Regions from separate parts of the Oerskovia jenensis genome, predicted to be linked through region 2. Evidence: predicted binding sites of a transcription regulator. Region 2 holds the regulator's gene; the other holds the start of a gene.
What was found. The regulator HrcA, encoded in region 2, represses chaperone genes, less so after heat shock. The targets are predictions, from matches to a motif close to TTNGCACTCGNNNNNNNCGAGTGCNAA.
Positions count from the first base shown of each region.

Region 1 (15,629 bases), 2.9 Mb from region 2:
GTCACCGAGAACGCGATCATGGCCGCCGCCTCGCGCGACGGCGTGACCACGATCCGCAACGCGAGCCCCAACTACATGGTCCAGGACCTCTGCTTCTACCTCGAGCTCCTGGGCGTGCGCATCGAGGGCATCGGCACCACGACGCTGCGCATCCACGGTCGCACCGACATCGACGCCGACGTGGAGTACGCGGTCTCGGAGGACCCGGTCGAGGCCATGAGCCTCCTGACCGCCGGGATCGTCACGGGCTCGGAGATCACGGTCGCGCGCGTACCCATCGAGTTCATGGAGATCGAGCTCGCGACCCTGTCCGAGATGGGACTGCGCTACTCGCTCTCTCCCGAGTACCTGGCGCTCAACGGACGCACCCGTCTGGTCGACGTCACGGTCCACCCGAGCGAGCTGCACGCACCCATCGACAAGATCCACCCCATGCCGTTCCCGGGGCTCAACATCGACAACCTCCCGTTCTTCGCCGTCATCGCGGCGTGCGCGAGCGGGCACACCCTCATCCACGACTGGGTGTACGAGGGCCGGGCCATCCACCTGAGCGACCTCACGCGCCTCGGCGCCGACGTCCGGCTGCTCGACTCGCACCGGCTCGACATCACGGGCCCGACCCACTGGTCGGGCGCCGAGGTGAGCTGCCCGCCCGCGCTGCGGCCCGCCGTCGTGATCCTGCTCGCGATGCTCGCGGCGAAGGGCACCTCGGTGCTGCGCAACGTCGACATCATCTCGCGCGGATACGAGCAGCTCCAGGAGCGGCTCATCGAGCTCGGCGCGCGGATCGAGACCTTCCGCGACTGAGCTCGACAAGACGGACGACAGGACGGGCGCGACCCTCGTGGGGGTCGCGCCCGTCCTGTCGTCCGTCTCGTCGGGTCCCGGGGCAGGACCGGGCCGCGTGGAGCGGCGCGGGGCCGGCCTGGAGGCCCGTGCGGTCAGCGCCCCGTGTAGTTGGGGGCCTCGACCGTCATCTGGATGTCGTGCGGGTGCGACTCCTTGAGCCCGGCCGGCGTGATGCGCACGAACTTGCCGCGCTCCTGGAGCTGCGGGATGGTGTGCGCGCCGACGTAGAACATCGACTGGTGCAGGCCGCCGACGAGCTGGTGCGCGACCGCACCGAGCGGGCCGCGGTAGGGCACCTGCCCCTCGATGCCCTCGGGCACGATCTTGTCGTCGCTCGCGACGTCGGCCTGGAAGTAGCGGTCCTTGGAGTACGAGGCCTTCTTGCCGCGCGAGGCCATGGCGCCGATCGAGCCCATGCCGCGGTAGAGCTTGAACTGCTTGCCGTTGACGAACACGAGGTCGCCGGGGCTCTCGTCGCAGCCTGCGAGGAGCGAGCCGAGCATGACGGTGTCCGCGCCCGCGACGAGCGCCTTGGCGATGTCGCCCGAGTACTGGAGGCCACCGTCCCCGATGACCGGGACGCCGGCCGGACGGCACGCGAGCGAGGCCTCGTAGATCGCGGTCACCTGCGGGACGCCGACGCCCGCGACGACGCGGGTCGTGCAGATCGAGCCGGGGCCGACTCCGACCTTGACCCCGTCCGCGCCGGCGTCGACCAGCGCCTGGGCGCCTGCACGGGTCGCGACGTTGCCGCCGACGACCTGGACGTCCTTGAACGCCGGGTCCGCCTTGAGCTTGCGGATCATGTCGAGCAGGAGGCGCGCGTGGCCGTTCGCGGTGTCCGCGACCAGGACGTCGACGCCGGCCTCGGCGAGCGCGGTCGCACGCGTCCAGGCGTCACCGAAGAACCCGATCGCCGCCCCCACGCGCAGACGGCCCTCGCCGTCCTTGGTGGCGCCGGGGTACTGCTCGGTCTTGACGAAGTCCTTGACCGTGATGAGGCCGCCCAGGCGCCCCTCGGCGTCGATGAGCGGGAGCTTCTCGATCTTGTGCTTGGCCAGGAGCGCGGCGGCGTCGTCGCGCGCGATGCCGATCGGCGCCGTCACGAGGGGCATGGGCGTCATGATCTCGAACACGCGACGCTCGGCGAAGTCCGCGGGGTTGACGAACCGCAGGTCCCGGTTCGTGATGATGCCGACGAGCTTGCCGTCCGCCTCGACGACGGGCAGCCCGGACACCCGGTACTGGCCGCACAGCGCGTCGAGCTCGGCGAGCGTGGCCTCGGGACCGACCGTGACCGGGTCGGTGATCATGCCGGACTCGGACCGCTTGACGAGGTCGACCTCCTTGGCCTGCGCCTCGATCGACAGGTTGCGGTGGATGATGCCGATCCCGCCCTGGCGGGCCATCGCGATCGCCATGCGCGACTCGGTCACGGTGTCCATCGCGGCCGAGAGCAGCGGTGCGGACATGGTGATCTCGCGCGTCAGCCGCGCGGTCGTGTCGACCTCGCTCGGGATGACGTCCGTCTCGTTCGGGAGCAGGAGGACGTCGTCGTACGTCAGTCCGGTGAAGCCGAAGGGGTCGTGTGCGGGGGCTGCGAGAGAGTCGGTCACATCAAGATTCTACGCTCAGGGCCTCCGGCATATTCCCGGCCGTCCCGCCACTGGGACGGCCGGGGGACGGCCGGGTGACGGCCGGGGGACGGCCGGGGGACGGCCGGCAGGCTGCCGGACGGGCTGCGCGTGGCGCAGGTCACCGCACGACGGCGAGCGCCTCGTGGAGCAGTCCCGTGAAGCTGCGCACGCGCTGGACGGTCGAGGCGTACGGCAGGCTCGCCGCGGCCTCGTCGTTCGCGAGCCCGACGAAGATGGGCAGGTCCGGGTTGGCCTCGTGGAGCGTGTGCACGACGTCGAGCACCGGCCGGGGCTGCATGGTCACCACCGCGATGGCCGCAGGGCGGACCATGGTGACGAGCTCGAGCGAACGGTGCGCCGTGGCCGAGCCCGTGACGATGCGCGCCATGGCCCCCTGGGCGCCGAGCGCCGCGGCGAGTGCGTGCGCCGCGAGCGGCACCTGCTCTCCCGGCGCGGCGAAGATCAGGACGATCCGGCGCATGCGGCTCGGGTGGTTGGGCGGCGGGCCGCCTCCCGCGACGAGCGCCTCCTCGGACGCGTGCGTGTACTCGCGCAGGGCGGCCAGGGTCGCGTTGGAGAACACGACCTCGGGCATCTCTCCCGGGGACGCGAGGAACGTCCGCTCGGCGATGCGGTGCAGCGCGGGCTCCACGAGCGTCGACCACCAGTGCCCGGGGTCGGCGCCGGGGGCGATGCGCAGGAGCTGGTCGCACTTCTTCTGGTCGAACGCGATGGCGGCGTCCACGACGTCGGACACGCTCGTCGGGCGCGGCGCACCGAGCCGCACGGGCTCGTCGTCGGCCGATCGTGGCACCGAGCGCAGGAGCCGCACCCCGCCGGGCGCGCTGTCGGCCGGAGGGGCCGAGGCGCCGGGCTCCTGCTCGGAGCCCTCTTCCTCGGGTTCGTCCGCACCGTCGGCATGATCGCCGTCGTCCGCGTCGCCGTCCCCGATCTCGCTCTCGAGGGCCAGCTCGGCCTCGTCGGCGTCGAGGGCGGCTCGCGCGGCGTCGACGGGCGCGACCCCTTCGAGCGTCAGGCGACGCATGATGACGAGGCGCGCGACGTCGTCGGCGGTGTAGCGCCGGTGCGAACCGGCGGTGTGCTCAGAGGGCCCGAGACCGTAGCGACGGTCCCAGGTGCGGAGGGTGGCCGGGGCGACGCCCAGCCTCTTGGCGACGGCCGCGACGGCGAGAGCGGGTGCCTCGGTCGCCTTCCGTCGGGGCCCGCCGGGGTTCGGGGCGGACCGGAGTGAAGTCATGCACCCGATTCTGCCGACCGGTTCAGTCGCTCGCCACTTCGGACGCGGCGTGTCTCAGTCCGTGATGCCCGAATCGGCTGAACCACCTCTGAAACGAGTGCGGTTCGCGCCACCTCGGACGCAAATCGATGCAGACCGCCAAGAACCGGTTCACGAACTTCCTCACGTCAGCCACTTGAACAACTTCTGCAACGCTTGTAGGTTGTCCTGCATGACAGAGATCTCGAGGCTCCCCGGACCGGTCATGGAACTGTGGGAATGGCAGTACCAGGGCTCGTGCCGCGACCAGGACGACACCCTCTTCTTCCACCCGGAGGGCGAGCGAGGCTCGACCCGACGACGACGTGCCGAGGCCGCCAAGGCGATCTGCGCCTCGTGCCCCGTCATGCTGCAGTGCCGTGAGCAGTCCCTCAAGGTCCGCGAGCCCTACGGGGTCTGGGGCGGCCTCAGCGAGGACGAGCGCGCCGCCATCCTGGCCGGCGCCGCGAAGACCGGCTGACCGACCGCACCGCGGACCGTGCGACGGTCCGCACCGCGAAGGCCGGGAGCCCCGCTCGCGCCCGCGAGCAGCGCACGGCCCCGCGCCGCAGCAACGCAGCCACACGTCCCGGCGCCCGCGCCGACCTCGAGATCAGCCGGCACCGGACAGGACGAAGGGCCCCGCAACCGACAGGTTGCGGGGCCCTTCGTCACCAGCAGAGCTGCTGGACGTCAGCCTGTGATCAGAGGATCAGGAGACGACCACGGCGAGGATGTCGCGCGCGGAGAGCACCAGGTACTCCTGGCCCCCGTACTTGACCTCGGTGCCGCCGTACTTGCTGTAGATGACCTTGTCGCCGACGACGACGTCCAACGGGACGCGGTTGCCGTTGTCGTCGATACGACCCGGACCAACTGCCAGGACCTCGCCCTCCTGGGGCTTCTCCTTGGCGGTGTCCGGAATGACCAGGCCGGATGCGGTCGTGGTCTCGGCCTCGAGGGCCTTCACGACGATCCGGTCCTCGAGCGGCTTGATGGGGACCGACACGTCGGACCTCCGTTTCGCTGTGAGAACTGCAACGGGTAGGTGTCGAGCGCAGCCTGCCGTCCGTCGTCGCGGGTGCCGGACCGGCGGGAGTCGCTCTCGTCGCCCTCACCCGAGGGTGCGAACGACCTACGCTCAATCTAGGTCCGCATTAGCACTCGGTCAAGGCGAGTGCCAACGCGCGCCGGGCGTGGAAAGATCGACGCATGGACGCGTCGGCACTGACCAAGCTGCTCAGCCCGGCGGGATGGTCGCTCCTGAGCGCGCTCCCGCCCTACGACGAGCGCCAGGCCATGGTGCTCGCGACCGGCCTGCGCGCCCAGGGCGTCGACCCCGAGCTCGCCGCGGCGGCCCTGACCCAGTCCCGCCTGCGCGCCAAGGCCCACCTCAAGTTCGACGCGTTCGCGGACGGCATGCTCTTCACCCAGGACGGTCTCGAGCAGGCGACCCGGCTCGTGGTCGCGGCCCACCACGCGCAGCGCTACCACGCGGCCGGCGTCACCAAGGTGGCCGACCTGACGTGCGGCATCGGCGCGGACTCCATGACCTTCGCCGGGACGGGGCTGCAGGTCCTCGCGACCGACATCGACGAGGTCACGGCCTCGATCGCGACGGTCAACCTGCGTCACTTCCCCGAGGCCGAGGTCCGCCACACGGACGGCCTGAGCATCGACCTGGTCGCCGAGGGCGTCGACGGCGTGTTCGCCGACCCGGCCCGGCGCACCCGCTCGGGCACGCGCATCTTCGACCCGCGCTCCTACGCTCCCCCGCTCGACGACGTCTGGGCGTTGCGCTCGGTCGTGCCCGCGGTCGGGATCAAGGTGGGGCCCGGCATCCCGCACGCGGGCCTGCCCACCGACGCCGAGACCCAGTGGGTCTCGGTCGACGGCGACGTCGTGGAGGCCGCGCTGTGGTTCGGCCCCCTCGCCCCGGACGGGCCGGGGCGCACGGCCCTCGTGCTGCGCAGCACGACCGACGCCGAGGGCAACCGGCGCACGACGTCACGCACCCTGCGCCACGACCAGGGCGACGACGAGCCCGTACCGGACGTGGGCGCCGTCGGGCACTACCTGTACGAGCCCGACGGCGCGATCATCCGCGCCGGGCTCGTGGCCCACGCCGCCGCCGAGCTCGGCGGGCGGCTGCTCGACCGGACCATCGCGTACGTCACGACCGACCACCCCGCGCCGCGCACGGTCGTGGGCAGCGCGGACAGTGCTGACCTTGCCACCGGGTACCGCGTCCTGGACGTCATGCCCTTCAGCCTCAAGAAGCTCAAGGCGTACCTGCGAGAGCGGGGCGTCGGGCGGCTGACCATCAAGAAGCGGGGCACGGCCGTCGTGCCGGAACAGCTCCGCAAGCAGCTCGACCTGCGCGGCACCGCGGAGGCGACCGTCGTCCTGACCAGGATCGGCGGATCGCAGCAGGTCCTGGTCGTCGAGCCGTTGACCCGGCCCGACGGCACGAGCGTGCTCGACTCCCCCACGCCTGGAGAAAGGGGCTGATCGGTGCACCTTCCCTTCGCCCGGTCCGAACGCTCGTCCGTCGGCATCGAGTGGGAGCTCGCGCTCGTCGACAAGGACTCGGGCGACCTGCGCCAGGTCGCCCAGACCGTGCTCGACGCGGTCGAGCCCGCCGACGGCTCGCAGCACCCGCACATCCGCCAGGAGCTGCTCCTCAACACCGTCGAGGTCGTGAGCGGCGTGTGCCGCACGGTCGGCGACGCCGGCCGCGACCTCGAGGCCGCGATCGAGGAGATCCGCGTCCTGACCGACCCGCTGCGCGTCGAGCTCATGAGCGCGGGCACGCACCCCTTCGCACGCTGGGCCCAGCAGAAGGTCACGGACAAGGAGCGCTACGCGACCCTCATCGACCGCACGCAGTGGTGGGGGCGGCAGATGCTCATCTACGGCGTGCACGTGCACGTCGGGATCGAGGACCGCGCCAAGGTGCTGCCGATCTCGCGCGCGATGCTCGGCTACTTCGCGCACCTGCAGTCGCTCTCGGCGTCGTCGCCCTTCTGGGGCGGCAAGGACACGGGCTACGCGTCGAACCGCGCGCTCATGTTCCAGCAGCTCCCGACCGCGGGACTGGGCTTCCAGTTCGAGACGTGGGAACAGCTCGAGGGCTACGTGGGCGACATGATGCACACGGGCGTGATCGACCAGTTCGACGAGGTCCGCTGGGACCTGCGGCCGTCCCCACGCTTCGGGACGCTCGAGACGCGCATCTGCGACGGCGCGACCAACCTGACCGAGGTCCTCGCGCTCGCGGCGCTCAACCACTGCCTGGTCGAGCACCTGTCGACGCTGCTCGACCAGGGCAAGGAGCTCCCCACGATCCCGGCCTGGTTCGCGCAGGAGAACAAGTGGCGCTCGGCGCGGTACGGCATGGACGCGATCATCATCCTCGACCGTGCGGGCAACGAGGAGCTCGTGACCGAGGCCGTGAGCAAGCTGCTCGTCGAGCTCGAGCCGGTCGCCGCGCGTCTCGGGTGCCTCGCCGAGCTCGACGACGTACGCCTCATCCTGCGCCGGGGCGCCTCCTACCAGCGGCAGCGGGCCGTGGCGCGGCGCAACGGCGGCGAGCTCGACGCCGTCGTGCGGGCGCTCGTCGCGGAGATGCGGGCGGGCCGCCCGCTCTGACGGGGCCCGACGGCGGGGCGCGGGCACCGCAGGTCGCCACGGCGCCCGCTCGGGTCGCCGGCCACGCCCGTGTCCAGGAGGTCCCGCAGCGCCCCGCGCGCCGGTCCGGATATTGCGTTGCCCCTGCTGAGACCATGGGACGCATGGATCCTGCGGACTTCTACACGGGCATCGTCGCCGAGCTCTACGCTCCCCTGAAGTCGGGCTACGAGGATCCGGAGCGCTACGCACGCTTCGTGCTCGACTCGGGCGAGCCCGCGCTGGAGCTCGGCTGCGGCGACGGGGACCCGCTCCTGGTCCTGCGCTCGCTGGGGCTCGACGTCGAGGGGGTGGACTCGTCGGCCGACATGCTCGAACGCTGCCGCTCGCTCGCAGCCGTCCAGGGGCTCGACGTCACGGTCCACCACCAGCGCATGGAGTCCCTCGACCTGCCGCACACGTACCGCTCGATCTACCTCGCAGGGCCCACGTTCTGTCTCCTGCCCGACGACGACACCGCGCTCGCGGCCCTGCGGGGCATCCGCTCCCACCTGACCGACGACGGGACCGCGCTCGTCCCGCTCTTCGTCCCGTCCCCCACGCCCCCCGAGGTCGTGGGGGTCTCTCGTGAGACGACGCGTGAGGACGGCGCCCTCCTGCGGGTCGGGGTCGTGGCCGAGGAGCGCGACGAGCTCGCGCGGACCCAGCGCAGCGCGCTGCGCTACGAGCGGGTCCTCGACGGGGCGAGCACCGTCGAGGAGCGGCTCTGGACGATCCACTGGTACACGCAGGACGGGTTCCGGGCCCTCGCCACGGCGGCCGGCCTGGAGACGGTCGAGGTCCAGGACGAGGACGGGCACCACGTCGCGCCGGACGCCGACGAGTTCACGTTCCTGCTGCGCCCGGCCCGCTGAGCCGCTGCCCGCTGTCGCGGGCCGCACGGCCGCGGGCCGCGCGACGAGAACGGGATCGAGGTCGTCGTCGAGGAGACGGCGACCTCGATCCCGTTCTCGAGCGCTGCTCGCCCCGGCTCAGACCGAGACGGTCGTGAGCGGCATCGAGGAGTCGACGGGGATGTCCAGGCCCGACGGCGCCACACCGGCCCGCACGACGGCCGACCCGAGCGCGGCGATCATCGCACCGTTGTCGGTGCAGTAGCGGATGGGCGGGATGCGCAGGTCGATCCCGGCCTCGGCGCAGCGCTCGGCCGCCATGTCGCGCAGCTGCGAGTTGGCGCTGAACCCTCCACCGATCACGAGGGTCTCGACGCCGTGCCGCTGGCACGCAGCGATGGTCTTGGCCGTGAGGACGTCGGCGACGGCCTCGGCGAAGGACGCGGCGACGTCGTTGAGCGGTACCTCGAGGCCGCTGTCGACGCGGGCCTCGACCCACCGGGCCACCGCGGTCTTGAGCCCCGAGAACGAGAAGTCGTAGGCGTGCTTCTCCTGGTCCTTGCGGGCCGTGAGGCCACGCGGGAACCGGATCGCCGTGGGGTCGCCCTCGCGGGCGAGGCGGTCGACGTGCGGGCCGCCCGGGTAGGGCAGGCCGAGCAGGCGCCCGACCTTGTCGAAGGCCTCGCCCGCGGCGTCGTCGAGCGTCGAGCCGAGCTCGGTCACGTCGGTCGCGAAGTCGTCGACCATGAGCAGCGACGAGTGCCCGCCGGAGACCACGAGCGCCATGACGCGGTCGGGGAACTCACCGTGGACGAGCTCGTCCACGGCGGCGTGGCCGATCACGTGGTTGACCCCGTAGAGCGGCTTGTTCAGACCGATCGACAGGGCCTTGGCCGCCGAGGCGCCGATCGTGAGCGGTCCCACGAGGCCGGGTCCGGCCGTCACGGCGATCGCGTCGATCTCGGACAGGTCGACGTCGGCCTCGCCCAGCGCGCGCTGGATCGTGGGGATCATCGCCTCGAGGTGGGCGCGCGAGGCGACCTCGGGGATGATGCCGCCGTAGCGGGCGTGCTCGTCCATCGAGCTCGCGACCGCGTCGACGAGGAGCTCGCGACCGCGCACGAGCGCGACGCCCGTCTCGTCGCAGGACGTCTCGATCCCGAGGACCAGGGGCGCGCCGGAGTTGTCAGTGGAACCGCCAGAAACCATGGTTCCCAGGGTAGTCGCGTGGCGACGGTCGTCGAGCGCACCGCTCGTCCGGGTGGCGCGACGAGGACGGGCCGTGACGGGCCCTCGACCGAGACCGTCGGAGTCGGTGTGTCGCACGTCACGGCGCCCACCGGGAAGGGTGATTGATCCTTCAACTGTTGACCGAGGCATGAGCACAGAGACCTTCACCCCCATCGACGCCGCCTTCGACGACCTCCTCGAGATCGACGCCTCGACCGCCGACCTCCTGTTCCGCGAGGCCCGCACCGTCCACGCGTTCGAGGACGAGGCCGTCCCCGACGAGAAGATCCAGGCCGCCTACGACCTGGTCCGCTGGGGCCCGACCGCCATGAACACCGTGCCGCTGCGCCTCCTCGTGGTCCGCGACCCCGAGGCCCGTGCGCGCCTCGTCGAGCACATGGCCGACGGCAACAAGGCCAAGACCCTCGCCGCGCCGCTCACGATCGTCGCCGCGGCCGACACCAACTTCCACGAGTACCTCCCGGTCCTCGCCCCGCACATGGAAGGCGCCAAGGAGAACCTCGAGGCGGCCGGCGTCGAGACCCGCGCGGGCATGTCCCGCACGTCCGCGCTGATCCAGGTCGGCTACTTCATCGTGGGCCTGCGCGCCGCCGGTCTGCACGTCGGACCCATGGGCGGGTTCGACGCCGCAGGCATCGACGCCGAGTTCTTCGGCGAGAACGGCTGGAAGTCGCTCGTCGTCATCAACGTCGGCACCCCGGCCGGCGAGGGCGCGACCTACCCGCGCCAGACGCGCCTCACGTTCGACCAGGCCTCCGAGACTCTCTGAGACCCTCTGAGGTTCGCAGCGCACAGGACCGTCGAAGGCGCTGGGACCCCCGAGGCGCCGCGCGGCACGGCGTCACCCGTGCTCTGACGCCCCGCTCGTCGCGGCCACCCTCAGCACGACCCCCAGACCCGTCCGGTCAGGCCCCCGTGGCCACCGGGCGGGTCTCGTCGTTCGACCACTGCGACCACGATCCCGCGTACAGCGCGGCGTCGACGCCGATCGTCGCGAGGGCCGCGACCTCGTGCGCGGCCGTGACGCCCGAGCCGCAGTACACGCCGACCTGACGGCTCGCGGCGCCCTCCACGCCCAGTCCCGCGAAACGCTCGCGGAGCGCCGCCTCGTCGAGGAAGCGCCCGTCGGGTCCCAGGTTGCCGGTCGTCGGCGCGCTCACCGCGCCCGGTACGTGCCCCGCACGCGGGTCCACGGGCTCGACCTCGCCCCGGAAGCGTTCGCCTGCCCGGGCGTCCAGGAGCAGCCCGTCGCCCGACGACGCCAGGTGGGCCGCGTCGTCGGGCGTGAGCGTGGGGAGCGCGCCCTGGGACAGCACGACGTCCCCTGGGGCCGTCGCCACCTCCCCCGTCTCGACGGCGAAGCCCTCGCCCGTCCACGCGCCCAGGCCGCCGTCGAGCAGGCGGACGTCCGCGAGGCCCGCCCAGCGCAGCAGCCACCACGCGCGCGCGGCCGACGTGGCCCCCACGGCGTCGTACGCGACCACGCGCGACCCCGCGCGCACGCCCCAGCGACGAGCCGCCGCCTGGAGGTCGGCGAGGTCCGGCAGGGGGTGCCGCCCACGCGCGGGTGACGCCGGCGCGGCGAGCTCGGCCTCGAGGTCCACGAACACCGCGCCCGGCAGGTGCCCCGCGAGGTACTGCTCGTGGCCGTCGGTCACGCCGAGCGCCCAGCGGACGTCGAGCAGGACCAGGTCGCCCGCGCCCGCGGCGATCTCGTCGTGCAGCGCCCGCGCCGAGACGAGCACCGCGTCGCGAGCGCTCACGCGACGCCCGGCTCGTCGGGCAGGACGTCACCCTCGCCGGCCGCGGGAGCGGGCTCGGCGGAGTCGTCGGACAGCTCGAGGCGCATGGTGTAGGCGTCGACGTCCTCGGGCTGGTAGTACCGCTTGCGGATGCCGAGCTGCTCGAACCCGAACTTGCCGTACATGGCCAGCGCCGCGTCGTTGTCGACCGCGACCTCGAGCAGGACCGCGCTCGCCCCGACCTGACGCGACCGGTCGATCAGCGCCGTCAGGAGCACCGACCCGATGCCCAGGTGGTGGTACTGCGGGTCCACCCCGATCGTCATGATCTGCGTGACGTCGCCGTCGAACCACAGCCCCGCATAGCCGACGAGCTCCTGCGGGCCCGCCGCATAGATGCGCACGGGCTCGGCCGCGACGTACCAGCGGCCCAGCGCACCGAGCTCGTCGGCCAGCATCCCGTACGTCCAGGCGCTCGGGCCGAACAGCTCCTGCTCGAGGCGCACGACGCGCGGCAGGTCCGCCGCGCGCAGCGGCCGCAGCTTGACCTCGTAGTGCGCGCTCACGCCCCGCTCGCCTTCGGGCCGGTCACGGGCGCGTCGGTCGCGCGCTTGCGGGCCGCGGGCTCCTGGACGTCGGGGCGGCGCAGGTACAGCGGCTCGGTGGGCTGCTCGACGTCCGCGTCGCGGCGCGCGATCGCGAGCCGCGCCAGCACGACCGCGTCGGGGACGAGCGGGGCGTCCTCGGCGAGCGGCAGGTGCTCCGGGTAGAGCGACGCCCCCTCCCCCACGACCACGGCGCCCGCGACCTGGTCGGCCAGTCCCGCGGCCGGACCCACGTCCGGACCGGCCACGAGCTCGACGACGGGCGTCGCGTGCGGCCCCTCGTGCGCGACCACGCGGTAGCGCGCCCAATACACCTCGCGGCGCCGGGCGTCGGCCGTCGCGAGGACCTCGTCGCCCGGCGTCAGGCCCAGGTCGCTCACGGCCTGCGCCGCGATCGCGTCGAGCCCGGAGACCCCGAGCGCCGGGATGCCCAGCGAGAGCGCGAGCGTGCGCGCCGTGACCAGACCGACCCGCAGGCCCGTGAACGGGGCCGGGCCCGTGCCCGCGACGACCGCGGTCAGCGCGGTCCGGTCCACCCCGGCCTCGGCGAGCACCTCGCTGATGAGCGGGGCGAGGGTCTCGGCGTGCCGACGGCGCTCGTCCGCCGAGCGCACAGCGAGCCGTTCACCGCCGTCCCCGACGAGGGCGACCGCGACGGCGGCTGACGTATCGAGCGCGAGAACTGCCACGGTCCCAGCCTACTTTTCCGCAGGCCGGTTCGCGGCCAGGTCCTGGTCGGCCGGCCCGCCGGCGGCCGGGTCCGCTGCGGCGTGCTCCGCCTCGACCGCCGTGCGCAGCCCGTCCGCGAGCCGGTCGACGTCGGCCCACCGGTCACCCAGGGCGCGCACGGTCACGTGCCGGACGCCGGCCTCGGGCGACTCGGTCTCGTCGTCGGGGTCGACCGGCTCGCCGTCGGTCTCGCCGGACCGGGACGTCCCCGCCGTGGCGGACGTGTCGACGCCGCCGCGCGGACGCTCGATCGTGATCTCCAGGCGGTCCTCCGCGAGCGACTCCACGAGGTCCTGCCCCCACTCGACGACCGTGACCGACTCGTCGAGGCTCGCGTCGAGGTCGAGGGCCTCGACCTCGTCGAGCGAACCGAGGCGGTAGGCGTCGACGTGGACCAGGTACGGGCCGTCCGCGAGCGGCGGGTGGACGCGCGCGATGATGAAGGTCGGCGACGCGACCTGGCCCCGCACCCCCAGCCCCGCGCCGATGCCCTGCGTCAGGGTCGTCTTGCCCGCGCCCAGGTCACCCGTGAGCATCACGAGGTCGCCCGCGCGCAGCTCGCGCGCCAGGGCCAGGCCGAACGCGCGGGTCGCGTCCGCGTCGGGCAGGTCGAAGGTCAGGTCGGTCATGACAGCCACTCCTGGTCGTCGTGCGTGCGGTCACGCAGCGTGTGGTCCTGTGCGCGGTCCGCCCGCGCCGGGGCGGGCCCGCCGAGAGCGGCGTCACCGCCCGTGGTGGGCTCCGCCGTCGGGCCCGACGCGTCGCCGCCGTCCCGATAGACGCGCGGCACGCGGGCTCCCAGCCGCGTCGTGATCTCGTAGCTGATGGTGCCGGCGGCCAGCGCCCAGTCCTCCGCGGTCGGGGCCCCGCCGCGCGCGAGGCCCGCACCGGGGCCGAACAGCGTCACGACGTCGCCCGCCCGCTCGGCGGCGTACGGGCCCAGGTCGAGCACGAACTGGTCCATGCAGACCCGCCCCGCGACGTGCAGGACGCGGCCCGTGCCGTCGATCCCGCCCGTCTCGTCGATCGGCCCGCCGACCAGCACGGGCCCACCGGGCCGCTCGGGCAGGGCACCCGACGCGTGCCGTGGGATGCCGTCGGCATAGCCGAGCGGGACCACACCGAGGATCGTCGCGTGCGACGTCGTGTAGGCGTGCGCGTAGGACACGCCCTGTCCCTCCGGGACGTGCTTGACCGTCGCGAGCTCGGCCTCGAGCGTCATGGCCGGGGTCAGACCGAAGTCGTCGGGCGTCCCGAGCTGCGGGACCGGCGAGAGCCCGTAGACGGCCAGACCCGGGCGGACCAGGTCGTAGTGGACGCGGGGGTTCGTGAGCGTCGCGGCCGAGTTCGCGAGGTGACGCACCTCGAGCCGCACCCCCGCGGCCTCGGCCGTGCGGACCGCGTCGTCGAAGACCTCGGCCTGGTGCAGGACGGTCGGGTGCTCGGGCTCGTCCGCGAACGCGAAGTGCGACCAGATCCCGACGACGCTCAGGACCCCTTCCGACTCCGCGCGCCGGGCCGCGTCGAGCACGGCCGGGAGCTGGTCGGGCACGATCCCGTTGCGACCGAGCCCCGTGTCGATCTTGAGGTGCACGCGCGCCGGGCGGCCGGCCGCGCGACCCGCCGCAGCGACCTCGTCGAGGGCCCAGGGCGCGGCGACCGAGACGTCGATCTCCGCCTCGACCAGTGCCCGCAGCGGCGCCCCGGGGGCGTAGAGCCACGTGAGGACCCGCGCCCGGTCCGGGCCGATCCCCGCGGCGCGCAGTGCGAGCGCCTCCGAGACCTGGGCCGTGCCGAGCCACGTCGCACCGCCCGCGAGCGCCGCACGCGCGCTGGGCAGCAGGCCGTGGCCGTACGCGTCGGCCTTGACGACGGCCATGACCTGCGCGGTGCTCGCACGGGACGCGAGCGACTCGACGTTCGAGCGGATCGCGTCCAGGTCGATCACGGCACGCGCCGGGTAGTAGTCGGCGGGATGCACGGCACCGGCCGCCGTGAGGGGGGTGAAGTCGTCCGCGGATCCGTGCCTGGGGTCGCTGAAGGGGCTCACGGTCACCGATTCTCTCACCGGAACGCCCGGCCGGGGGTGAGCGGTCCCCGCCCCGGAGGAGACGGGCGCTCCCGACGACGGTGACGCCGTCGGGCCTAGGACCACTCCTGGAGGGGCCGCGTCGTCTCGAACCGTCGTGCCTCGCCGCTGAGCGGGTCGACGAACTCGATCGAGCGAGAGACGAGCTGGAGCGGGCGGCCGAAGTCGTCGGGGCGCACGTCGTAGAACGTCGGGTAGAAGTTGTCGTGCAGGATCGGCAGGCCGAGCGAGTTCATGTGCAGCCGGAGCTGGTGGGTCTTGCCGGTGTGCGGCGTCAGGCGGTAGAGGCCGAGCGTGCCGGCCACGGCCTCCCGGGTGTCCACGAGCTCGACGAGGCTCTCGGAGTTCGGCTCGCCGGGAACCTCGAAGGCGCGCATGACGCCGCGCTCCTTGTGGATGCGGCTGCGCACGACGCGCGGGAGGTCGAGCGCAGGGTCGACACGAGCCACGGCCTCGTAGACCTTGGTCACGCGGCGCTCGGCGAAGAGCGTCTGGTACGGGCCGCGGACCTCGGGTCGTACGGTCAGGACGAGCACCCCGGCCGTGACCCTGTCGAGCCGGTGCGCGGGCGAGAGCTCGGGCAGGTCGAGGTCTCGGCGCAACCGCACGAGCGCCGACTCGGCGATGAACGCCCCCCGGGGGATGCTCGCGAGGAAGTGCGGCTTGTCGACCACGACGAGGTCGTCGTCCCGGTACAGGATCTCGATCTCGAAAGGCACGCGCGTCTCGACGGGCGGGTCCCGGTAGAGGAACACGCGCGCGTGCTGCGCGAAAGGGGTCTGCGCCGTGACCGGCCGACCCAGGTGGTCGACGACCTCGCCCGCGGCGACCTTCTCGCGCAGGCGCGGCTCGTCGTCGGGGAAGCGATGGACGAGATGGTCCAGCACGGTCTCCCAGCGCGGGGACCCCTCGCCCCCGTCCCCGTTCG
Region 1 covers NZ_JAFBBO010000001.1:1,339,502-1,355,130, forward strand. Annotated here, with positions in the region: gene JOD49_RS05970 (UDP-N-acetylglucosamine 1-carboxyvinyltransferase) at 1-807, shown strand, start outside; gene guaB (IMP dehydrogenase) at 942-2,465, opposite strand; gene JOD49_RS05980 (MerR family transcriptional regulator) at 2,605-3,744, opposite strand; gene JOD49_RS05985 (WhiB family transcriptional regulator) at 3,956-4,243, shown strand; gene groES (co-chaperone GroES) at 4,475-4,771, opposite strand; gene JOD49_RS05995 (class I SAM-dependent methyltransferase) at 4,975-6,273, shown strand; gene JOD49_RS06000 (glutamate--cysteine ligase) at 6,277-7,413, shown strand; gene JOD49_RS06005 (class I SAM-dependent methyltransferase) at 7,557-8,306, shown strand; gene tsaD (tRNA (adenosine(37)-N6)-threonylcarbamoyltransferase complex transferase subunit TsaD) at 8,424-9,494, opposite strand; gene JOD49_RS06015 (malonic semialdehyde reductase) at 9,664-10,305, shown strand; gene JOD49_RS06020 (sulfurtransferase) at 10,442-11,299, opposite strand; gene rimI (ribosomal protein S18-alanine N-acetyltransferase) at 11,296-11,844, opposite strand; gene tsaB (tRNA (adenosine(37)-N6)-threonylcarbamoyltransferase complex dimerization subunit type 1 TsaB) at 11,841-12,572, opposite strand; gene tsaE (tRNA (adenosine(37)-N6)-threonylcarbamoyltransferase complex ATPase subunit type 1 TsaE) at 12,582-13,241, opposite strand; gene alr (alanine racemase) at 13,238-14,593, opposite strand; gene JOD49_RS06045 (pseudouridine synthase) at 14,758-15,629, opposite strand, start outside.
Region 1: the regulator HrcA is predicted to act here: its motif matches at 4,920-4,946, upstream of groES (co-chaperone GroES).

Region 2 (13,711 bases):
AGGACGTGCTCGCCAAGTGCTACGGCGGCGACATCAGCCGTAAGCGCAAGCTGCTCGAGAAGCAGAAGGAGGGCAAGAAGCGCATGAAGACGATCGGTACGGTCGAGGTCCCCAAGGACGCGTTCATCGCGGCGCTGTCCTCCGACGGCGCGGGCAGCGCCGGCGGCAAGGACGCGAAGGACAAGTCCAAGAAGTGATGTGCTGCTCTTCTCGTGAGCGCGTGGCTCCCGTCCTGGGAGCCGCGCGCTCCGCGGCGTCCGGGGCACGGGCATGAGCCCGGCTCTCCCGGACGGCATCCCCGTGCCCGACGACGGCGCTCTCCCCGCGTGGGTGGGTGCGGGTCCTGGTGGGGCGGGGTCGGACGACCACGCGGGTCGTGACTTCGGCGTGTATCTGCACGTGCCGTTCTGCACGGTGCGGTGCGGGTACTGCGACTTCAACACGTACACGGCCTCCGAGCTGGGCGGTGGTGCGAGCCAGGCGTCGTACGCGGACACGGCCCTGCGGGAGATCGACCTCGCGGCGCGGGTCATGGACCGCGCCGGGTTGGCCTCGCGCCCGGTCTCGACCGTGTTCGTGGGCGGCGGCACCCCGACCCTGCTGCCTGCCGGCGACCTGGGACGCATGCTCGCGGGCGTGCGCGACGCGTGGGGCCTCGCCCCGGGCGCCGAGGTCACGACCGAGGCGAACCCCGACTCGGTGACCCCGGAGTCGCTCGCCGAGCTCGCTGCGGCGGGCTTCACGCGGGTGTCGTTCGGCATGCAGTCGGCCGTGCCGCGCGTGCTCGCGACGCTCGAGCGCACGCACGACCCGCGCCGTATCCCCGACGTGGTGCGCTGGGCGCGCGACGCGGGGCTCGCGGTGTCGCTCGACCTGATCTACGGGACGCCCGGCGAGAGCCTCGACGACTGGCGCACGAGCCTCGAGGCCGCGCTCGCGACGGGGGTCGACCACGTCTCGGCATACGCGCTCGTCGTGGAGCAGGGGACCAAGATGGCCGCGCAGGTTCGTCGTGGGGACATCTCGTTGCCGAGCGAGGACGACCAGGCCGAGAAGTACGAGCTCGCGGACGAGCTGCTCACCGCGGCCGGTCTCGAGTGGTACGAGGTCAGCAACTGGGCCCGGCGCTCTCCCGAGGGCGAGGGGCCGGACCCGGCGTACGTGTGCCGTCACAACCTCGCGTACTGGCGGGGTGAGGACTGGTGGGGGATCGGCCCGGGAGCGCACTCGTACATCGGTGGCGCATCGAACCGTACAGATTGTTCGGCCGATGTCGACGAGCCCTCAGGGGTCCTCCAGGACGTGTCCGACGACTCGGCCGACGACTCGGCCCAGCCTGCGCCGGGCGGTCGCGAGGGCGTGCGATGGTGGAACGTGAAGCACCCGCGACGCTACGCGGCGTTGCTCGAGGCGGGCACCAGCCCGGCGGCCGGACGGGAGCTCCTGACGGTCGCCGAGGCCCATCTCGAACGTGTCATGCTCGGGGTGCGACTGCGAGAAGGACTGGACCTGAGCGTCCTTACCGAGGTGGGCCGGCGCAACGTGGCCGGCATGGTCGCGGCGGGCCTCCTCGACGGCAAGGCGGCGATCCGTGGCCGCGGGGTGCTGACCCTGCGGGGGCGGTTGCTGGCGGACACGGTGGTACGGGAGCTGACTGACGGGTGACGACGGTAGGACAGTCGGCTCGGGCGCAGGCCGGAGCAGCCGGGACCTCGACCGACCGCGTCGACGTGTGGCAGCGACTGCGACCTGCCGACCTCGACCTCGGCTCCCCGGACCGGTCCCTCGTCGGGCCCCTGCCGCAGAGCCCACCGGCTGCCGGTGGGCACCGCCCGTCCCGACCCGTCCGTCCGACGGTCCGGTACCGGCGGATCGCCGGGCTCGACGGGCTGCGTGCGCTGGCCGTGCTCTCGGTCATGGTCTTCCACTTCGCGCCCCACCTGCTTCCCGGCGGGTACGTGGGTGTCGACGTCTTCTTCGTGCTCTCGGGCTTTCTCATCACGACGCTCCTGGTCCGCGAGTTCCGGGCTCGGCGGGCCGTGTCGTTGAGCCGGTTCTGGGTCCGGCGGGCCCGGAGGCTGCTGCCGGCCCTGGGGCTCGTCGTCCTGGTGTGCACGGCCGCGGCGGGCCTGGTCGGGGGCGATCTCCTGGTGGGGATCGGGGCGCAGGTGGCCGGTGCCGCCACGTTCACGAGCAACTGGGTCTACATCGCCCAGGGGAGCACGTACTCCGGGGGGCTGGCGCCGCAGATCTTCGCGAACCTGTGGTCGCTCGCGGTCGAGGAGCAGTTCTACCTGGTGTGGCCGCTCGTGGTCCTCGCCGTGCTCGCGCTGCGGATCACCCGGCGCAGGGCCCTGGTCCTGGCGGGGGTGCTCGCCGTGGGGTCCGCCGTCGCGATGGCGCTCCTCTACTCGCCCGGCACGGACCCGACCCGGGTCTACTTCGGTACCGACACCCACCTGTTCGGGCTCATGATCGGCGCCTTCCTGTCGTTCTGGCACCTGCGCACCGGGCGCCCCACGCTGGTCCGCGAGTCCCCTCGGACGACGACGCGCAGGGGGACGCTGTTCGTCCTGGGGGCGGGCGTCGCGGGTGCGATCGTCCTGGTCGTCGCGATGCTCTGGATGCCGTGGGACGACGGCATCACCTACCGGGGTGGGCTGTTCGTCGTGTCGCTCGCGACCGCCGGGGTCGTCAACCTGGTGCTGCACGCGCCGCGACTCGGCAGTCAGCTCGACCGCGGGCCGATGGGCTGGATCGGTGCGCGCTCCTACGGCCTGTACCTGTGGCACTGGCCGGTCTTCGTCCTGGTGGCCGCGCTCGCCGGAGGCGGGGGGCTGTACGCGAGCCCCGGTCCCTGGGTCGCGCTCGCCGCGACGGTCGTGACGTTCGGCGCCGCGGCACTGTCCTACCGCTACGTCGAACGTCCCGTCATGGGGCGCGGCCTGCTGGGCTACGCGCGCACGCTCGTGGCGTGGCTCCGCCGGGGAGCGACGGGGCGCAACCCCTTGCCCGCCCGTGGGTGGCTCACGGTCGGTGGCGTCGTGGTGGTCGTCGGGCTCGCGGTCTCGGGGTTCGTGCGGGCCCCGGCGACCTCCTCGGTCGAGGCGCAGATCCGCGCGGGCCAGGAGGTCGCGGCGCAGACCCAGCAGCCGGGCGGCGCCGCACCCGAGGCGCCCCCGGCTCCTGCTGAGGTCGCGACCCCGGCGCCGCCGGCTCCAGGCCCTGTCGCCCCGGAACCCGCACCCGCGCCCCCGACCGGCGACCAGGTCACGATCATCGGCGACTCGGTCACGCTCGCCAGCGCGCCCGCGCTGGCTGCCACGCTCCCCGGTGTCCTGATCGACGGCGCCGTGGCCCGGCAGATGAAGGACGCCGTCGGCCTCGTCGACGCCGTCCGAGCGGCCGGGAACCTGCGGCCCTACGTCGTCCTCTCGCTCGGCACCAACAGCACGGTCGACGCCGCGATGATGGACAAGGTCCTGGCCGCGATCGGCCCCGACCACACGGTCGTGCTCGTCACGGGGTACGCCGACCGGTCCTGGGTGCCGGTCACGAACGCGGAGCTGGTCGGCGCGGCCCAGCGCCACGGGAACGTCGTGGTCGCCGACTGGAGCGGCGCGGTCTCGGCCCAGCCGACGTTCCTCGGGCCCGACGGCGTGCACCCCACGGGGGAGGGCACCTCGCTCTACGCGGGGGTCGTCACGGGCGGGCTCGCCCAGGCAGCCGGGCTCCGCGGGCCCTGATCCCGCGCCGTCCCGCTCGACGGACGGGACTGTGGCGTCGCTCACCCCCGGTCGTCGTTCCTCGTGTGGCGCGAATCGCCGGACGGCCCCATCGTTGGTATCGACAGGTGAAATGTTCGATCGTCACAGTCTGTCCACAGTGTGGCTTGCCGCACCCCGACGACCCGAGGGATCCCGATGAGCGACAACACCGCAGGCGGGCCGCCGCCGGAAGAGAACGAGCCGACGCCGCAGAACCCGTACGCGAGCACGCCGGAGCCCGGTGCCGGCGCGCAGTCTCCCTCCGAGCCCGTGCCACCGAGCCAGCCGCCGGCGGAGCCGCCGGTCACGCCGCCCGCGCAGCCCACACCGCCCGCGCAGCCCACGCCGCCCGTGGCGCCACCGGTGGCACCGCCCGTCGCGCCACCGTACGGAGCCCCGACACCGCCTCCGGCCGCACAGCCCTACGGTGCCCCCGCCGGCGGCCAGCAGCCTCCCTACCCGCCTCCCGCCGGGGCCTACCCGCCACCGGGCGGTGCGTACCCGCCGCCTCCGGGCCAGCCCGCGTACGCGGGCGCCGCGCCCTTCTCGGTCGGTGACGCGATCGGCTTCGGGTGGAAGAGGTTCTGGGCCAACCCGTGGCCGTGGATCCTGGCCGCCCTGATCTTCGTGCTCATCAACGTCGTCTTCAGCTGGATCACCGGCGGTTTCGACCAGCTCACGGACTACCGGACCGACGGGTTCACCGACACCAACATGGCCGAGGCCCTGGGGCTGAGCTTCGTCAGCGTCCTGCTGTCGATCGTCGGAGCGATCATCGGCTACCTCATCACCGCCTTCTTCACCCGTGGGGCGCTCGACGAGTCGCAGGGGCGCAAGCCCGACGTCGCCGCGTTCTTCCGGATCGGCAACGTGGTGAACGTGATCCTCGCGGCCTTCCTGGTCGGCATCATGGCTGCCGTGGGCACCCTCCTCTGCGTGCTGCCCGGCCTGGCCGTCCTGCTCTTCTCGACGTTCGTCTACTACTTCACGCTCGACAAGGAGCAGGACGCCATCACGGCGATCAAGTCCAGCTGGTCGCTGGTCGCGAAGAACTTCGGGTCGGTCTTCCTGCTGCTCCTCGCGCTCTTCGGCATCAACATCGTCGGAGCCCTCCTGTGCGGGATCGGACTGCTCGTGACGCTCCCGCTGTCCTACATCGCGGTCGCGTACGCCTACCGTCGCCTGGTGGGCGAGCAGCCCGTCTGACCTCGAGCACCACGACCGCGGGCTGCGCCGCACGCTCGTCCCGGGCGGCGGCGCAGCCCGTCGGCGTGTCCGAGGGGTCCGAGGCGGCGAGACCAGCGGGTGAACCGGTCGGGTCGGCGGGCGGACGCCCTGGCTCTCGGCACGGTGGACCGGCTAGCGTGAGGGCGCCCGGTCCGTCCTGATCGGTCCGGTCCGTCCGTCGAGAGGCCCCCATGAACAGCCAGAACCCGTCCGACCAGGTCCCCGAGTACGGTCAGTACGTGCCCCCGGCGGACCAGAACGGTGCACCCGGACAGCCGAACCCGTACGGGCACCAGGGCGGGCAGCCAGGGTTCCAGGGCCAGTACCCGCCGCAGGGCTACCCGGCCGCGCCGGCCGACCCGCTCTCGCCGGCCGACACCAGGACGTGGGCCGGCTTGTCCCACCTCCTGGGGGGCATCCTCGGGTTCCTGGCGCCGCTCGTGATCTGGCTCGTCTTCCGCGAGCGCAGCCACGTCGTGGACACCGAGGCCAAGAGGGCGCTCAACTTCCAGATCCTGGTGGCGATCGTCCTCCTCGCCGCGAGCTGGGTGCTCCCGGGCTTCCTGTCCGGGCTGGTCGTCTTCGGTGTCTGGGTGACGTCGCTCGTGTTCGGCATCCTCAACTTCCAGGCGTTCAACAACGGCCGGGAGACCGCGTACCCGGTGGACCTGAAGATCGTGAAGTAGCCACTCCTGCGCGGAGCGAGGGGCGTCCCGGGAGCTTTCTCGGGGCGCCCCTCGCGCCGACCGGTCGTCGAGCGCAGGAACGGCCCGTGGCGCGCGCCGGCCGCCCGGTGCCCGGCACCGGTCCTCGGCCCAGACCTCAGTCGGCCGTCACGAAGTCGATGAGCTCCTCGACGCGCCCCAGCAGCGACGGTTCGAGGTCCGCATAGGTGCGCACGGTCCCGAGGATGCGCTGCCAGCCCCGCGCGACGTCGGCCTGCTCGGCCGCGGGCCACCCGAGCTCGCGCAGGATCCCGCGCTTCCACTCGGTGCCGCGCTCGATCACGGGCCAGACGTCGAGCCCGATCCGCTCGGGGCGCACGGCCTGCCACACGTCGACGTAGGGGTGGCCGAGCACCTTGACCGTGCCGGGCCGCACGCCGCGCAGCGCCTCCGCGACCAGGCGCGTCTCCTTGCTGCCGGGAACGAGGTGGTCGACGAGTACGCCCACCTTGCGCTCCGCCGTCGGGCCGAAGTCCTTGAGGGCTTCGCCGAGGTTGTCGACGCCGTCGAGCAGCTCGACCACGACCCCCTCGATGCGCAGGTCGTCACCCCAGACCTTCTCGACGAGCTCGGCGTCGTGCTTGCCCTCGACCCAGATGCGGCTGCCGCGCGCGACGCGTGCCCGGACGTTCGCGACCGCTCGCGAGCCCGACGCCGTGCGGGTCGGGGCTGCGGGGGCCGTCGAGGTCACGGGGGCGGTCAGCTCGACCGGTTCGCCGTCGACCCAGAACCCCGCTCCGAGCGGGAAGGTGCGCGTGCGGCGCGCGCGATCCTCGAGGACGACGACGTGCATGCCGCCGGACTTCTCGACCCGCACGACCGCGCCGACCCAGCCGGTCTCGACGTCCTCGACGACGAGGCCGCGCTCGGCGGGCTGAGGGCGGGAGACCGGGCGCCTGCGGTGGGGGACCGGGGCGGGGGTCGCGCTGGACAGGACGTCGGAACCGTAGCGATCGAAGCTCACCGACGTCACCCTAGGCGCTCACCGCCCCCACGGCGGGAAGGGGCGCGCGGCGACGCGCGAGGTCGTCGCGGACATCGACGCGTCGCGGCCGCTCGCCAGGCCCGGCTCGCCGGGTGCGGGCCCCCGCACCGTGGTACGACTGGCCGGTGAGTACTTCGAGCGGTCAGGTCGCGCCGGACCCCCAGCGCTGGCGGGTCCTGTGGCTGTGCCTCGCGGTCGGCTTCATCACGATGCTCGACGTGTCGATCGTCAACGTCGCGCTCCCGTCGATCGAGAAGGCCCTCGACGCGGGCCCGACCGAGCTGCAGCTCATCGTCGCGGGCTACACGCTGGCGTTCGGGCTCGCGCTCGTCCCCGCCGGTCGCCTGGGCGACGCGGGCGGGCGCCGCACGCTGTTCATCGTCGGCCTCGTGGGTTTCGCCCTCACGAGCCTCGCGGCGGGGCTGGCGCCGAACGACGAGTGGCTCGCGATCGCCCGGCTCCTGCAGGGCGTGAGCGCGGGCCTGCTCAACCCGCAGGTCATCGGGCTCATCCAGCAGATGTTCTCCGGGTACGAGCGCGGCAAGGCGTTCGGCATGTTCGGTGCGACGATCGGCGTCTCGACGGCGCTGGGCCCGCTCCTGGGCGGACTGATCCTCCAGGTCGCGGGCGAGGAGAACGGGTGGCGCTGGATCTTCGGGATCAACGTCCCGATCATCGCGGTCGTGCTGCCCCTGGCGATCCGGTTCCTGCCCGTGACGGCGCACAAGCCCGGTCCGCGCCGGCTCGACCCCGTGGGCCTCGTGCTCATCGCGGTCGCCACCGTCGCGGTCATGCTCCCGTTCGTCACGACGTCGGGCCAGGACGACGACCCCGACCGCTGGTGGTGGCTCGCGCTCGGCGTGGTCGCGATCGTCGCCGCGGTGTTCTGGGAGCGGCGCTACCAGCGCACCACGGGCGCCCCGGTCCTGGACCCGCGGGTCCTGTCGCTCGCGTCGTTCCGCAACGGCACGCTGCTGGGCATCACGTACTTCGCGGGGTTCACGGGCATCTTCCTCGTCGCGACGCTCTACCTGCAGAACGACCTGCACTTCACGCCGCTGCACGCGGGGCTCATCGGGATGCCGTTCGCGATCGCGTCGGGCGTGGCGTCCTGGCTCGCCGGTCGCGGGGTCGCGCGCTGGGGCCGGCCGCTCGTGGTCGCGGGACTGGTCGTCGTGCTCGTGGGGCTCGTGGGCGTGATCCTCGCGATCCGCGCCACCGGCGACGACTCGTCGGCCGCGGGCTGGGCCATCGCCCTGACCATGATGGTCACGGGCATCGGCAGCGGGACGGTCATCTCGCCCAACCAGACCCTGACCCTGGCCCGCGTCCCGGTCGAGCTCGCGGGCGTGGCGGGCAGCATGCTCCAGCTCGGGCAGCGCGTGGGCTCCGCCATGGGCATCGCGGTGGTCCTCTCGACGTACTACTCGCTCAAGGCGGGCGGCTCGACCGGAGCCGTCGCGGCGAGCTCCGCGATGCTCATCACGGTCGCCCTGGTCGCGCTCTCGCTCGTGGTCGCGGTCGTGGACCTGCGTGCGCGCCACGCGCAGGGCGCGCCGGAGGGCAAGGTGGCGTCCACGACGTGAGCGCCGCCGTCGGGCGGGGACGGCGGGGGCGCGCGCCGCGAGGCCCGGCGACCGTCCGGGGCCCGACGGCGGAGCGCGGCCCGCGTCGTCGGGTGCGGTCGCGTCCGGGGCGTGCTCGGGAAGACACCGTGAGGACCCTGTGCACGTCGCGCCCCACGCCTCCGGCGACCGCGTAGAATTAGCACTCGACGGTGGAGAGTGCGAGAACGCGCGACGATCGGCAGGAGGTGGTCATGAGCGAGGAACGACGGCTCGACGTGCTGCGTGCGATCGTCGAGGACTACGTCCTGACGAGGGAGCCCGTGGGATCCCGTGTCCTGGCCGAGCGGCACCGCCTGGGCGTGTCCCCGGCGACCATCCGCAACGACATGGCCGCCCTCGAGGAGGACGGCTACATCGCCCAGCCGCACACGTCGGCCGGGCGCATCCCCACGGACAAGGGCTACCGCCTGTTCGTGGACAAGCTCTCGACGGTCAAGCCGCTGTCGTCGCCCGAGCGCCGCGCGATCGAGACCTTCCTGTCGGAAGCCGTGGACCTCGACGACGTCGTGGCCCGTGCGGGGCGTCTCCTCGCCCAGCTCACGGGCCAGGTCGCCGTGGTGCAGTACCCGTCGTTGCGCCGGTCGGGCCTGCGGCATCTCGAGCTCGTGCCGATCGGTGACCGCCGCCTGCTCGTGGTCATCATCACGGACACGGGGCGGGTGGAGCAGCGCACCCTCGAGGTCGCGGCCGCTCCGGACGAGGCCACGCTCGCCGAGCTGCGCTCTCGGCTCAACGCCGTCGCGGCCGGCAAGCGGCTCGCGGAGCTCGGGCAGGGCTTCACCGAGGTCGCCGAGCAGTTCCGCCCCGAGCACCAGGACCTCGCTCGCTCGCTCGCGCAGCTCGTCGAGGAGACGCTGTCCGAGGAGTCCGAGGAACGCATCGTGCTCGCCGGTACCGCGAACCTGGCCCGCGTCGGCATGAGGTTCGAGCACGCGCTCCGCCCCGTCCTCGAGGCGCTCGAGGAACAAGTCGTGCTGCTCGGGTTGTTGACCGAGATGGCCGCGGAGTCGGGGGTGAGCGTGCGGATCGGTCACGAGACGCAGCTCGAGGGGCTGGTGGAGACCTCGGTCGTGACGAGCGGATACGGTAACGAGGGGGACTCGGTCGCGCTGATCGGCTCGATCGGACCGACCCGCATGGACTATCCCGGGACGATCGCCTCGGTCCGCGCTGTCGCGCGGTACCTGTCGCGCGTCCTGACCACCTGAGTTCTGTTCTTGCGCCGGCGGGCGCCGCGCCGGGTCCTCGGGCCCTGGCCGTCACCGCACGGTGTTGTCGGAAGTCGCCGATCCTCGATCGGTGTGCGCTAGTAGAGAGTGACCTGTGAGCGACTACTACGAGATCCTGGGTGTGCCCCGGGACGCGAGCCAGGACCAGATCAAGAAGGCCTACCGCAAGCTGGCCCGTGAGCTGCACCCTGACGTCGCGGGCGAGGCCGCGGAGGACAAGTTCAAGGACGTGTCCCGCGCCTACGAGGTGCTGTCCAGCCCGGACAAGCGCCAGCAGTACGACCTCGGCTCGGACCCGTCGGCCGCCGGTGGTGGCATGGGCGGCGGGTTCGGCTTCCAGGACATCTTCGAGACGTTCTTCGGGGGAGGTCAGGCGCAGTCCGGGCCCATCCCGCGCGCACGCCGCGGCCAGGACGCCCTGGTGCGTCTCGACATCGACCTCTCGGAGGCGACCTTCGGGGCACGCCGCGAGCTCCAGGTCGACACCGCGGTGATCTGCGGCACGTGCTCGGGCTCGTGCTGTCGCCCCGGGACCTCGCCGCGCACCTGTGACGTGTGCAACGGTCGCGGCACGGTCCAGCGCGTGGCGCGCTCCTTCCTCGGCCAGGTCATGACGACCGCGCCGTGCGCCGCGTGCCAGGGCTTCGGCACCGTGATCCCCGAGCCCTGCGCCGAGTGCGCGGGCGAGGGTCGCGTGCGCAGCCGCCGCACCCTGACCGTCAACGTCCCCGCAGGGGTCGACACGGGCACGCGCATCAAGCTCACGTCGCAGGGCGAGGTCGGCCCCGCCGGCGGCCCCGCGGGCGACCTCTACGTCGAGATCCGTGAGCGCAACCACGAGATCTTCGTGCGCCGCGGCGACGACCTGCACTGCACCCTGCAGGTGCCCATGACGGCCGCGGCCCTCGGCACCGTGCTCGAGCTCGAGACGCTCGACGGCCCGCAGGAGATCGACCTGCGTCCCGGGACCCAGCCCGGTCAGATCGTGACCCTCAAGAACCTCGGGGTCGGCCACCTGCACACCGGTGGTCGCGGCGACCTCAACGTGCACGTCGAGGTCCAGGTCCCCACGGGTCTCGACGAGGCGCAGGAGGAGCTGCTGCGCTCGCTCGCCAAGGCTCGCGGCGAGGAGCGCCCGGACCCGCGCCTGTCGGCCGCGCACCCGGGAGTCTTCTCCCGCCTGCGCGACAAGCTCTCGGGGCGCTGAGCGTGAGCGCGCCGGTCTTCCTCGCGGAGGCGAACGGTCCCACGGGCGGCCTCGCGGGTTTCCCGGAGGGGTCGCTCTACGTGCTCGACGGCGCCGAGGGGCGCCACGCGGGCGTCGTCCAGCGGCGCGGGGTCGGTGAGTCGGTCGACGTCGTCGACGGCGAGGGGCTCCGGCTGCGGTGCACCATCGAGGGGGTCGAGCCCTCCGGGGTGAGCCTGCGCGTCCGCGAGGTCGTCCAGGAACCGGCGCCCGACGTCGTCGTGACGCTCGTCCAGGCCCTCGCCAAGGGGGACCGCGACGAGATGGCGATCGAGGCCGCGACCGAGGTCGGCGCCGACGCCGTGGTCCCGTGGCAGGCCGAGCGCTCGATCGTGGTGTGGCGCGGCGACCGTGCGGCCAAGTCGCGTGCCCGCTGGCTCGCGACCGTGCGGGCCGCGACCAAGCAGGCCCGCCGGGCCCGCCTTCCCCGCGTCGACCTCGCGATCGACACGCGATCGCTCGTCGAGCGCACGCGCCAGATCGTCGGCGCCGGCGGTGCGGTGATCGTGCTGCACGAGGAGGCGCTCGTCCCGCTCGCCGAGGTGTCCCTCCCCGTCCCTGCGACCCAGGACACGGCCGCGGCAGGCCGGGCACCCGAGGTGCTCGTCGTCGTCGGGCCCGAGGGAGGGATCTCCGAGCGGGAGGTCGAGGCGCTGACCGAGGCCGGGGCGCGTACCGCGCGACTGGGCCCCCACGTGCTGCGGACCTCGACCGCGGGCCCCGTCGCGATCGCGATGCTCGTCCAACGGCTCGGCCGATGGGGCGGGGCGGACGACGAGCGATGACCTGGTGCACGGTGCCGGCGCAGGTCCCGTCGCCCGGGCCGTGTCGGTGAGCCGGGGGTAGCCTGCCGTCATGACCAGCAACGACACCGCTCGCCCGAACGACCCCGACTGCCTGTTCTGCAAGATCGTGGCCGGGGAGATCCCTGCGACGATCGTGGCGACCACGGACCAGGCCGTGGCGTTCAAGGACATCAACCCGCAGGCCCCGCTCCACGTGCTCGTGGTGCCGCGCGCGCACCACGGCGACATCGCGCAGCTCGCCGCCGCGGACCCGGATCTCCTCGCGGCGGTCGTGGCCCTGGCCGACGAGATCGCGAGCGAGCAGGCCGACGGTCAGTTCCGGCTCATCTTCAACTCGGGGCCGCGCGCCGGGCAGAGCGTGTTCCACGTCCACGGTCACGTCATCGGCGGTGCCGCGCTGGGGTGGAACCCGGCCTGAGCGCCGGGCGTCGTGCGCCCGAGCCCCGAGCCGCCGGGGGCCGCCGGTATTCGCCCTGACCCGGCGGGTCGCGCTCGATATCATGGATGCACCACGAACCACCCAGACCTGCAGAAGGAGTGCCTCGGCGCAAGCCGGCTCATGCCATCTTCGACACCGCCCTCACCGAACGGCCCGACGTCGCACGGCCCCGCGGGCACCTCTCGAGACCAGGACCGTACCCGCGCCGCGCGGACGAACGGGACCGGCGGTGCGGCGGCCCACCCCTCCGGGGCTCGGGTCGAGCACCGCATCGTGGTCCCGGCCCACGTGCCCATGGTCGACCTGCTGGGCAGCGGCGACGCGGTCCTGCGGGCGATCGAGGTGGGGTTTCCCACGATCGACGTCCACGCGCGCGGCAACGAGATCGCGGTGACCGGCCCGGTGGGCGACGTCGCGCTGGCCTCGCGCCTGCTCGACGAGCTCGTCGAGGTCGTCGAGTCCGGTACACGCCTCACGCCCGACGTCGTGACGCGGTCCGTGGCGATGCTGACCGCCGCGACCGCGTCGCGCCCGGCCGAGGTCCTGACGCTCAACATCCTCTCGAGCCGCGGCCGGACCATCCGGCCCAAGACCGTGGGGCAGAAGCGCTACGTCGACGCGATCGACGCGAACACCGTGACGTTCGGGATCGGGCCCGCGGGAACCGGCAAGACGTACCTCGCGATGGCCAAGGCCGTCCAGGCGCTCCAGGCCAAGCAGGTCAGCCGCATCGTCCTGACGCGCCCGGCCGTCGAGGCGGGGGAGCGGCTCGGGTTCCTGCCCGGCTCGCTCTCGGAGAAGATCGACCCCTACCTGCGCCCGCTGTACGACGCGTTGCACGACATGATCGACCCCGAGTCGATCCCCAAGCTCATCGAGGCCGGGACCATCGAGGTCGCGCCGCTGGCCTACATGCGCGGTCGCACGCTGAACAGCGCGTTCATCATTCTCGACGAGGCCCAGAACACCTCGAGCGAGCAGATGAAGATGTTCCTCACCCGTCTCGGCTTCGGGTCGAGGATGGTCATCACGGGTGACGTGACGCAGGTCGACCTGCCGGGTGGGACGCCGTCGGGCCTGCGGGTCATCGAGGACGTCCTGACCGGGGTCGACGACGTCGAGTTCTGCCGTCTGACGTCCACGGACGTCGTCCGGCACCGCCTCGTGAGCGACATCATCGACGCGTACGCGCGCTGGGACGTGAGCACCGCGCGTCCCGCGCACGACGGCGGCAGCCGCGCGCGTGGCACCGTGCGGGGCGGGACCGCACGCCGCGAGAGGCCGCGAGACCCACGAGAACCACGAGACCCACGAGAGCAAGAGGCACGCTGATGAGCGTCGAGATCAACAACGAGTCCGGCTACGAGGTCGACGAGGCCGAGTTCGCGGCCCTCGCGCGCTACGTCCTGGACGCCATGCACGTCCACCCGCAGTCCGAGCTCGGCATCCGGTTCGTCGAGTCCGACGTCATGGCCGAGCTGCACGTGCGCTGGATGGACGAGCCCGGCCCCACCGACGTCCTGTCCTTCCCGATGGACGAGCTCCGGCCCGGGCGCGACGGCGACGTGACCCCCGCAGGCGAGCTGGGGGACATCGTGCTGTGCCCCGAGGTCGCGGCGCAGCAGGCGATCACGGCGGGTCACTCCACGGCCGAGGAGA
Region 2 covers NZ_JAFBBO010000001.1:4,267,688-4,281,398, forward strand. Annotated here, with positions in the region: gene lepA (translation elongation factor 4) at 1-197, shown strand, start outside; gene hemW (radical SAM family heme chaperone HemW) at 271-1,665, shown strand; gene JOD49_RS19050 (acyltransferase family protein) at 1,662-3,746, shown strand; gene JOD49_RS19055 (DUF2189 domain-containing protein) at 3,924-4,973, shown strand; gene JOD49_RS19060 (DUF4870 domain-containing protein) at 5,186-5,680, shown strand; gene JOD49_RS19065 (DUF3097 domain-containing protein) at 5,817-6,683, opposite strand; gene JOD49_RS19070 (MFS transporter) at 6,830-8,290, shown strand; gene hrcA (heat-inducible transcriptional repressor HrcA) at 8,524-9,540, shown strand; gene dnaJ (molecular chaperone DnaJ) at 9,656-10,768, shown strand; gene JOD49_RS19085 (16S rRNA (uracil(1498)-N(3))-methyltransferase) at 10,771-11,592, shown strand; gene JOD49_RS19090 (HIT domain-containing protein) at 11,663-12,031, shown strand; gene JOD49_RS19095 (PhoH family protein) at 12,347-13,384, shown strand; gene ybeY (rRNA maturation RNase YbeY) at 13,384-13,711, shown strand, end outside.